Regions from separate parts of the Bacillus kalamii genome, predicted to be linked through region 3. Evidence: riboswitches for the same ligand, from Rfam matches in the RefSeq annotation. Region 3 holds a riboswitch; each other region holds the start of a gene.
The links. A riboswitch is a leader RNA that binds a small molecule or an ion and turns the genes downstream of it on or off. The one in region 3 is predicted to bind lysine.
Positions count from the first base shown of each region.

Region 1: linked by a shared signal. The riboswitch ahead of ABC357_RS01085 (Na+/H+ antiporter NhaC family protein) and the one ahead of ABC357_RS09020 (amino acid permease) in region 3 are both predicted to bind lysine.
Region 2: linked by a shared signal. The riboswitch ahead of ABC357_RS09960 (cysteine hydrolase family protein) and the one ahead of ABC357_RS09020 (amino acid permease) in region 3 are both predicted to bind lysine.

Region 1 is NZ_JBDFMI010000001.1:208,604-211,892, forward strand. Features, by position in the region: gene ABC357_RS01080 (HD-GYP domain-containing protein) at 1-1,019, shown strand, start outside; lysine riboswitch at 1,119-1,299, shown strand; gene ABC357_RS01085 (Na+/H+ antiporter NhaC family protein) at 1,425-3,002, shown strand.
Region 2 is NZ_JBDFMI010000001.1:1,984,328-1,987,616, reverse strand. Features, by position in the region: gene ABC357_RS09970 (ABC transporter ATP-binding protein) at 1-550, opposite strand, end outside; gene ABC357_RS09965 (PadR family transcriptional regulator) at 581-1,078, opposite strand; lysine riboswitch at 1,412-1,597, shown strand; gene ABC357_RS09960 (cysteine hydrolase family protein) at 1,752-2,468, shown strand; gene ABC357_RS09955 (APC family permease) at 2,483-3,289, shown strand, end outside.
Region 3 is NZ_JBDFMI010000001.1:1,794,814-1,798,102, reverse strand. Features, by position in the region: gene ABC357_RS09030 (acyl-CoA dehydrogenase family protein) at 1-435, shown strand, start outside; gene ABC357_RS09025 (DUF6509 family protein) at 465-758, opposite strand; lysine riboswitch at 1,020-1,202, shown strand; gene ABC357_RS09020 (amino acid permease) at 1,366-2,778, shown strand; gene ABC357_RS09015 (hypothetical protein) at 3,011-3,289, shown strand, end outside.

The sequences.
Region 1 (3,289 bases), 1.6 Mb from region 3:
TGCAAGAGGGTGTTGTATTAACAGAGCGTATGATTATAAGGCTAAAAGAATTGGGCATACCCTTTGTATACATAGATGACAACTTGACAGCAGGCATCCAGCCGAGAAATACGGTTTCTGATAAAGTCCGCTCCGAATCGATTAGAACGATTGAGAAGGTTTTTCAGGAGGTTGGCGCTCAGAATACAAACTTAAACAGTTCCTTTGTGATTGAAAAAGCGGCGAAAAAATTAAATGCAATCATCAGCAATGTATTGACCGAAATCAAACAAAACACCAATTTACTGACCATTTTATCAGATATGTATATTCATGACAGTTATATTTTTATTCATTCCTTCAATGTGACACTCTACTCATTGGCAATTGGCCTTCAATTGAAATTGAACCAAAAGCAGCTGGAAACGTTGGGATTAGGGGCCATTCTCCATGATGTAGGGAAAACAAAGATCCCCGCTGATATTTTATTGAAGCCTGGTAGGTTGACGGAGGATGAATATGAAGAAATTAAAAAGCATGCAGAGCATGGTTTTCAAATGTTGAAGGAAGCAGGTACAGTCTCCCTTTTAGTGGCCCATTGCGCATTCCAGCACCATGAACGCTTGAATGGGTCCGGTTATCCCCGCGGATTGATGGGAACAGATATACACGACTACGGGAAAATTATTGCTGTGGCAGATGTATTTGATGCCGTTACATCGAACCGGGTTTATCGGAAAGCGATGCTTCCGCATGAAGGGCTGGAAATACTGTATTCAGGCTCAGGTACGATGTTCGACCAGGAAATTGTAGAAGCATTCAGAAGGGCTGTTGCCATTTATCCAGTCGGATTGACCGTAGTGTTGAATGATGGGAGAGTAGGCGTTGTCTGTAAGCAGAATACGGGAATTAGCGATCGGCCTGTCGTTCGCATTATTGAGGAAAATCATCATCCTGTCGGAGAACCATATGAAATCGACCTTCTGAAGAAAATGGATTTGGTTATAGTGGATTGTGATAAAAATTTTATCAAAAAATAATTATTTATATGGTAATCATTTAATAATATGTTATTTTAATTGAAAGTCCGCTCATAAATTGTTATATTATAAAAATAAAAAGAATAATTAACTATCACCGCATGGGGTAGAGGATGCAAAGCTGATCAGTAAGATATGTGAGGATGACAACGATGACCATATCTGAAAGGAAGATTTGCCGAAGTTATACAACTATTGTCAATAGGGTATGGCTGGGGCTGTTCTGAATAAGGACAGCACTGTCATTGAAGGAAATCTTCAATGGGGAGCTACAGAGCGATGGACGATAACATACATTACAAGAGTAATGAAGGGTTGTTTTCTATCCTTTCATTACTCTTTTTGTTTTCGTGAAGGAGTTCATGGTTTTCTCGCCCTTTTGAAACGGTAAAGGAGAGGTTTCAGATGGAAAATACAATTTACGCATTAATTCCGCCGGTTATAGCTATCATAATGGTTCTGGCGACGAAGAGAGTCTTATTATCTTTAGCGTTGGGAAGTATTTCGGCGGCATTGCTGCTGGCAGACTTCAACCCATTATCTGCTTTATCCAAACTGTGGAGTACATTGATTTCTTTGTTCATCAGTGATGGATCGATTAATACTGGTAAAGTATACATCCTGTTATTTTTGCTGATATTGGGGATCATTACAGCATTTGTCACCATTTCAGGCGGTAGCAGGGCATTTGGAGAATGGGCGTTAAAGAGGGTTAAAACGAGAACAGGCGCACAATTGACAGCGGGTATTCTTGGAATCATTATTTTTATCGATGATTATTTCAATAGCTTGGCGGTAGGGCAAATTTCCCGCCCATTAACAGATCGAAATCGAGTATCCCGGGCTAAGTTGGCTTATATCATCGATTCTACGGCAGCTCCTGTATGCGTCATTTCTCCAGTATCCAGTTGGGGCGCTTATATCATCGCGATAATGGCCCCGATTTTGGCAGCAAACTCCCTTGATATGAGCGGGTTTTCCGCGTTCATTCAAATGATTCCGATGAATTTTTATGTTTGGGCTTCACTTCTTCTTGTTTTTATAACATCTTGGAAGAATATCAACTTGGGTAGCATGAAAATACATGAGGAACGAGCACAGCGAACTGGGGTGGTCATGAATCCTGACAAGAAGGCGCCAGGTGAATTGAAGAGTGGCCTTCCGACTAGCTCAAAGGGCTCCGTTTATGATCTGCTGGTCCCTATAGCGGCGTTGGTTGCGGGAACTGTATCTGCTATGCTGTGGACGGGCAATCAGTCTGTGGGAGGCAATGCAACGATTTTGCAAATGTTTGAGAATACAGATGTGCCGACATCATTATTATACGGAGGATTATTTGGTTTAGTTGTGACGCTAGGATTATTTTTACGCCAGGTTTATATGAAAAAAGCGTTGCTGCCTAAATCATTGTGGACAGGCATCATGGAGGGCATACAATCGATGCTGCCCGCTGTATACATTCTCGTATTTGCTTGGGTGATTGTCGATTTGGTCGGTGCATTGCAAACCGGTTCGTATCTTGCAAGTTTAGTCGAGGAAGCAAATGTCAGCTCATCGATGATTCCTTTCATTTTGTTTATCATTGCAGGTGTAATGGCTTTGTCTACAGGTACATCATGGGGTTCGTTCGGTATCCTATTGCCTTTGGCGGGAGATATCGTGGCAACGATGGATTCTACTATGCTGCTGCCATCCCTGGCGGCTGTTCTAGCGGGGGCTGTGTTCGGTGACCATTGTTCGCCGATCTCGGATACAACTATCCTTTCTTCTACAGGGGCAGGCTGCGACCATATGGACCATGTAATGACTCAGCTGCCATATGCAATAGTATCAGCCTGTGTGTCAGGAATTGGATTTTTAATACTTGGATTTACAAATCAAGTATGGCTATCTTTAGTGGCTGTTGCTCTTCTCCTTTTTATTTTCTTATTTATTGCTTCTCGGCGTCCAGCTGGAATAAAGATAAGGGAAACAGTAAAATAATCAGATAGATAGGGAAGGATCCGCGATGGCGGATCCTTTTTTGTCGCAAGCGCCAACCCATCGAGGTCTTAAGGCATTGCCAGTTACTCGCCTTATGCTTGTCGGGGATAAACGGGCGCTTTCCGCTTTTCTTTGCAATAAGTCAACATCGGCTCATAGGCTAGCCTGTCCTATCTATTGATTATTAGATAGAGAATGGCAATCTAGTAGAAATGTGCCCATTATTTTGACAGGAAAGAGAAAAATCACTATAATTTAATTAATCAAAATAATTAGAAAATTTAATC
Region 2 (3,289 bases), 190 kb from region 3:
AAAGGGTACCTGATATTTTTGTAAAGAAGTACATGCATATCATTAGAAGGGGAACTACCACTAATAAGACAGGGAATAATTCCCGAGCAGTAAGGAATACGATGACGACGCTGCCGATGAAGAGGAGAGGACCTCTGACAAATACTTTTAATGTCATCATTAAAGCCCTTTGCAGCGTTTCAACATCATTAGTCATAATCGTAATTAGCTTTCCAGTTCCGAATGAATCCTTATTCCTGTTTGAAAACTGTGTAATGATTTCAAAAACATCTTTTCTAATATCGCTTGCGAAGTGGATGGCGGCCCTTGAGCTGTAGATGGAGCACCCAGCTCCGCCGAGCAAGCCAATGATGGCGCTCAAAATCATTAGTAATCCCATTTTGATGACATATGCGTGATTTTGGCCGGCAATTCCTGTGTCGATGATATGCTGCATGATAGTAGGCTGGATCAAATCCATTACCACCTCTACTACCATTAAGAGCGGTCCCATAATAGCCAAAATAGTATATGGCTTTACATATTTCACTAATTGTTTTGCCGATTGCATGTTTCTTCCCCCAGCCGTAGCGTAAAAAATTTAATGATGCATACGATTCCAACGTGCCAGTTTCTCTTTAGCTTCCGAAATAATATCCATTAATTGGCCGGCATCCTGAAGATTGGAGGCTACATACCTTTCCGCAGCTTTCATTTCTTTCTCCCAGGAAGATAGTTCCTCTTGGATTAACTGGCATTCATTTGTTTGCTTCCAAATAATCCTCCCTTTCCAATGTATCCAAAACTCTTCGCTGTCTTTTCCGCATTCCTGCAAAAAGGTAACGCCATCCTGATTTATGAAATATTCCTTTTTTGCTTCAATCTCTTGAATATCTACAAATCCTTTTTCATTAAGCTCCTGGAGAGCAGGGTATACCGTTCCGGCGCTCGGCGAATAGTAGCCATCCGATTTTTCTTCCAATTTTTTAATAATCTGATAGCCATGCATTTGCTCCTGGCTCAACAAATGAAGGATGGCGATCTGGATCTTACCTTTTCTTCGGCTTCTAGAGCCTTTCTTTTTTGGATCTCTTTTCAAGCGATTTCCTCCTTATGTATTACGTTTTTGAAAAATAGATATATCTAAAATTATTAATCGATATAATAATAGCATAATCAATAGATGAAATACTAGTTGATATATAGGGGAGAAACCACTCAATCGGACTAATTGAAATTGGTTAACGGGGCTTAAGGTGAGCTTTCTATGATATGAAAAGAAAATCTTGTTGAGTAAGCTGTTTTAAGGCTTACTCATCACTCACCTAAAAAATGTAGGGTATGGATGAGTATTAACTATAAAATAGTAAATTGACTTCTAAGTGTTTTAATTATATAATAATTCTAACAATTTAATAGACCTCACTTTTTCTTGTGAGGTAGAGGTTGCGACATTCAATAGTGCTTAGCGGAGTTAGGGAAAACGTTGATGGTAAGCAGAAGGGTGTGTCGCCGAAGCATGTGTCGAGTTCTCAACGCCACATGCTGGGACTGCAATGAACAATTGCAGGACTGTCTTAATAAATCGGTTGATTTATTAAGTTGCGCTATTTCATAACGTGATAAAAGTCGAGGGGTTATGGATTATTCGGCATGCTTCCGGTAGTTTACCTGGTATAGGTGCCTTTATTCAATTGCCATTAAGAGACCTGTTATCGCCTATGGGTCTCTTTTTTGTTGCTGAAACACTTTATGACAAAGGGGATATTATAATGGAAAAACAACAAACGCTATACTACGATTTTATTCCGACGGGAAAGAGCAAGATTCAGCTAGATCCGTCCAAAACAGCTTTATTGATTGTGGATATGCAAAACCAATTCATCAGCAGGGATGGCTTGGATGCTCAAATGGCAAGGGAAAAAGGGATGTTTGCCCGATGGGAGTATTTCTTTGATCGTATTGATGCGCTAGCGGTTCCTAATAATAAAAAACTGCTGGATTTTTTCAGGAATCATGAATTGGAGGTAACTTTCGGCCGCATTGCCTGCCATCGGAAAGATGGCAGAGACCGTTCACCGGTTCAGCGCCGTCCGGGCTGGAATAATATTTTATTGCCAATCGGCGACTCAGGTGCGGAAATGGTGGATGAATTAAAGCCGCTGGGAGATGAAATTGTCGTCAATAAAACAACAGACAGTGTGCTGAGCGGTACAAATTATGAATTTTTGCTCCGCAATATGGGGATTGAAACGGTTGTCTGCACGGGAGTGGTAACGGACCAATGTGTCGCTTCTACTGTCCGAAGCTTGGCAGATGCCGGTTTTGAAGTCATTTTGGTGGAGGATGCCTGTGCTGCCGCTACCCAGCAGCTGCATGATGCCGAAATCATGATTATGAACCAGATCTATTGCCAAGTGATGAGTACAAGTGAAGTCATCGGAATGATTACTGATGAAATAAATAATCGTGCATTCGCACAAGCGTAAAGAAGGTTGTTGGCATGAAACCAATTCAATCAGACAACAGACATGTTAATACAGATTCGCAATTGAAAAGGGTATTGACCTTAAAGGACCTTGTTATTTATGGCATTGCTTTCATGACTCCGATCGCACCAGCCTATATTTATGGATTCGCTTCAGAATCGACAGGCGGAATGCTGCCGTTGGCCTATTTGATCGCTATGATTGCGATGATGTTCTCAGCATATAGCTATGGGCGGATGGCAGCAGCATTTCCTGTTTCTGGTTCCACCTACACCTATACACAGAGGGCGATCAATCCCCACCTAGGTTTTTTCGCCGGGTGGGCCATGTTCATGGACTATGTATTGGTTCCGCTCATCGTATTTATGGTCGGGGCATCATATGCCAATGCACTTGTTCCATCTGTTCCATATTGGGTATGGGTATTGATTATTGCATCGATTATAACAACAGTAAACATCATCGGCATCCAGGTAGCGGCAAAAACAAATCAAATTCTTGTTCTGTTTATGGGAATTGTGGTCGTAGTATTTGTCATTTTCTGCATCAAAGCAATCACTGGCAACGATGGAGCGGGGGCATTAATATCGATAACGCCTTTTTTTAACAATGATACATTTGCTATGTCTGCCATCATATCAGGTGCGGCCATGGCGAGTTTCTCTTTTTTAGGATTCGACTCGATTACGACTTTATCGGAAGAAGCAGTTAATCCAAAAGATGATATGTGGAAAGCTGGTATGCTAGCATGTTTAATCGGCGGAGTTTTATTTATCGGCCAAGCGTATGTCTCGCAACTGGTGTGGCCGGATGTGCATAGC
Region 3 (3,289 bases):
ATTGGCATTGCTGGAGCGGCCAGGGAAGCGGCAATAGATTTCGCTGTCCACTATTCCCCTAATAGCATCACAGGAACAATAAGCGATCTGCCAGCTGTCCAGGCTAAAATAGGTGAAATGGAGCTGAAATGGCTTCAAAGCCGCCATTTCCTTTACAGCGTGGCCGCCCAATGGCTTAGCCAACCGAATGATAAGGGAAATCTTCGCCCGCAATTGGGGGCTGTAAAAAAAGCGGTGACCAATGAAGCAGTGGATATCGTCGACAAGGCCATGCGAATTGTCGGTGCCAAAAGCCTTCAGTCGACGAACCCTTTGCAGCGTTATTACAGGGATGTACGCGCTGGTTTGCACAATCCGCCAATGGATGATGCTGTATTACAAAATCTCGCTTTCCAAGCAATCCATAACATAAAAAAAACCACCGAAGCCCTTTAATGGCCGGTGGTTTTATATGTTTAGCCTACTTAAATCATTTCCTGATAATGGGCTTTGCAAAAAGCAGCCAAAATCTCCACTTCTTCGTCTTCTAATTCAAAATCAAGCACCGTATTTTCTCCTCTTTCATGTAAATCATAAGAAATCAATGATTCTTTGCCTTCTTCCACTTTAAAGAGAACACGGGCATATACTCCATTTTCATGATAAAGTTCATCATCCTCGGGAACGTCGATGAATAGAAGAAATTCATATCTATTTCCAGGTAAAATACCGAATTGGTCGTTTATTAATTGTCCTTCAAATTCTTTGATTTCTATCATAGTAAACATCCTTCCTGTCAGCATGCCTATATTATAGCGATAATATAGCGGGAAGGGAAGAAGGAGGCTATTCTCCAGATACGCCATTGGAATAAATTACAAAGGATATAGCTTAATAAAGCAGTTAAAATAGAGGATAGATAAACCAGTATGTTTCAACTAGTAAAATGGTTCTGAAAATCTCAACTTCTATTTTATTCTTGACGTCTTTTGGGGATTACTATACGATTATAGTATTAATGAATGATCCTCATCAGATGAAGGTGAGGTAGAGGTTGCGGTTTTTAAGAGTATATAGATGGAGGAGCCAGAACATTCCGTTGATATCTATAGAAAGGGAAAACCGCCGAAGCGTTGCATGTGTCTGAATGCAAAGAGCTGGGACTGCGTCATAATAGGTGCAGGACTGTCATGGCGAAATCGCCATGAAGAACTATCACAACAAAGTCTGATGGTGGCGTTGGTCTCTATACATACAACACACCAGTTTTAAATTGGTGTGTTTTTTTGTTTGTGAAATTGCCAAAACTCTACCAACATCCATGAGAAGTATTCAATAACAAACTAGAGAAAGCCCCGATTAAGGGCTAAAGAGGAGAGTTAATAAGTGGGAAATAAGCACAAACTGGGTTTTTGGGTGTTAACATCTTTAGTGGTCGGCAATATGGTCGGCTCTGGCATTTTTATGCTGCCGCAATCATTGGCAGCTGTAGCGAGCCCTGGAGGAGTCATCCTTGCCTGGCTATTTACCGGGTTGGGTGTCTTGTTCGTCACGTTGGTATTCGGCAATTTAGGTAAACGGAAGCCGGAACTGCAAGGCGGACCGCAAATATATGCAAAAGAATTGTTTGCAAAAGGCTCAAATGCGGCAACATTATCAGGATTCATGTCCACCTGGGGTTACTGGATCGGTAACTTGGCAGGCAATATCGCTATTATCACTACATTTGCCGGGTATTTATCAACCTTTTTCCCAAGCTTGACCAGCCAAGTGACTTTGTTCACCGTTGGAAGCTTCGAATTGAAAGTCGGTAATGCCTTGACGTTCCTAGTATGCTCGCTCATGTTATGGGTTACCCATTTCATCGTTTTGCGTGGTGTAGAAGGGGCAGGGAAACTAAACTTAATGGCTACTATTGCTAAAGTCAGCGGATTCATTCTTTTTATTATTATCGGATTGACTGCTTTTGAAAAAAGCAATATTGTTCCATTCATCGCGGACCAAGTGACCAGTTCGGGCCAAACTGTCGGCCTCCTTGGCCAAGTACAGTCAGCAGCTGTCATTACATTATGGGCATTCGTAGGAGTGGAATCCGCTGTTGTATTTGCGTCACGTGCCAAAAAGCAATCGGATGTCAAGAGAGCAACCATCCTTGGACTATTGATCGCATTATCTTTATATATTGGAATCAGCTTATTGGTTATGGGCATTCTGCCAAACGATGCTCTGGTTCACTCGGATAAACCGCTGATCGATGCCATCACACTCATTATGGGTCCGATAGGCGGAAAATTAATCGCTGCACTCGGTTTGATTTCTTTAATGGGTTCCACAATCGGTTGGGTTATGCTATCTGCTGAGGTTCCTAGTGCGGCAGCCAAACAAAGATTATTTATTCCGCGCTTTATGCAGGAAAATAAGCATGGATTGCCGGTATTCTCATTGATCATCACTAATATACTGGGGCAACTATTCATTTTTTCAACTATATCAAGTTCTATTTCACAGGCGTTCCAATTCGTTATCTATATTGCAACGCTATCCTACTTGGTCCCTTATGTGATCGCTTCGGCATTCCAACTGAAGCTTGTTTATACCGGGGAAACATATGAAACAGGATCTAACCGTTTCGGCGATGGCATAATCGGTTTCATTGCTTGTGCGTATTCTGTATATGTTTTATTCGCAGGAACAGCAAATATTAAAACGTTTATTTTCGGAATGCTATTATTGTTCAGCGGTGTATTCTTCTATAAGTTCGTAAAGGATAACGAAAAAGAACAGCTGAACGTAAAATAAAAGCAAAAAGAGCTGCTACACGTAGGCAGCTCTTTTTTTAGGATCAAAGAAGAACATATGTTCGTTTATGTAAAAAAGGGCATAATGTGTGCGTCATTTTCTGTCTAAAACCACTAATATAGTCATGATTTTAGGCATAAACTAGAAAAAAAGAGGACTAACCACCAGAAAAGAACATATGTTCTCGATGCTGAAAAACAGCATTTTTACGTGAAAGGGGAGCCCGAACGCTATGATATTCAGTGAAAATGGTTCAGTAAATGGATTCAAACAATTCCCAGTATCTTATACTCTTCATCATAATAACCGTGAAACAAAGCATCTAGCCATCATGCTTCCAGGTTCAACCTATCATACAGAACGCCCTCTGTTTCATTACTGTACAGCGTTATACCTGCAAAACAACATAGATGTTTTACACATAAACTATCAATATGATGCTCTCCATTTTGAAGTGCACTCCAGTGAAGAACTGCGTGTTGCCATTCAAAACGATGTGCAAGCGGTGGTA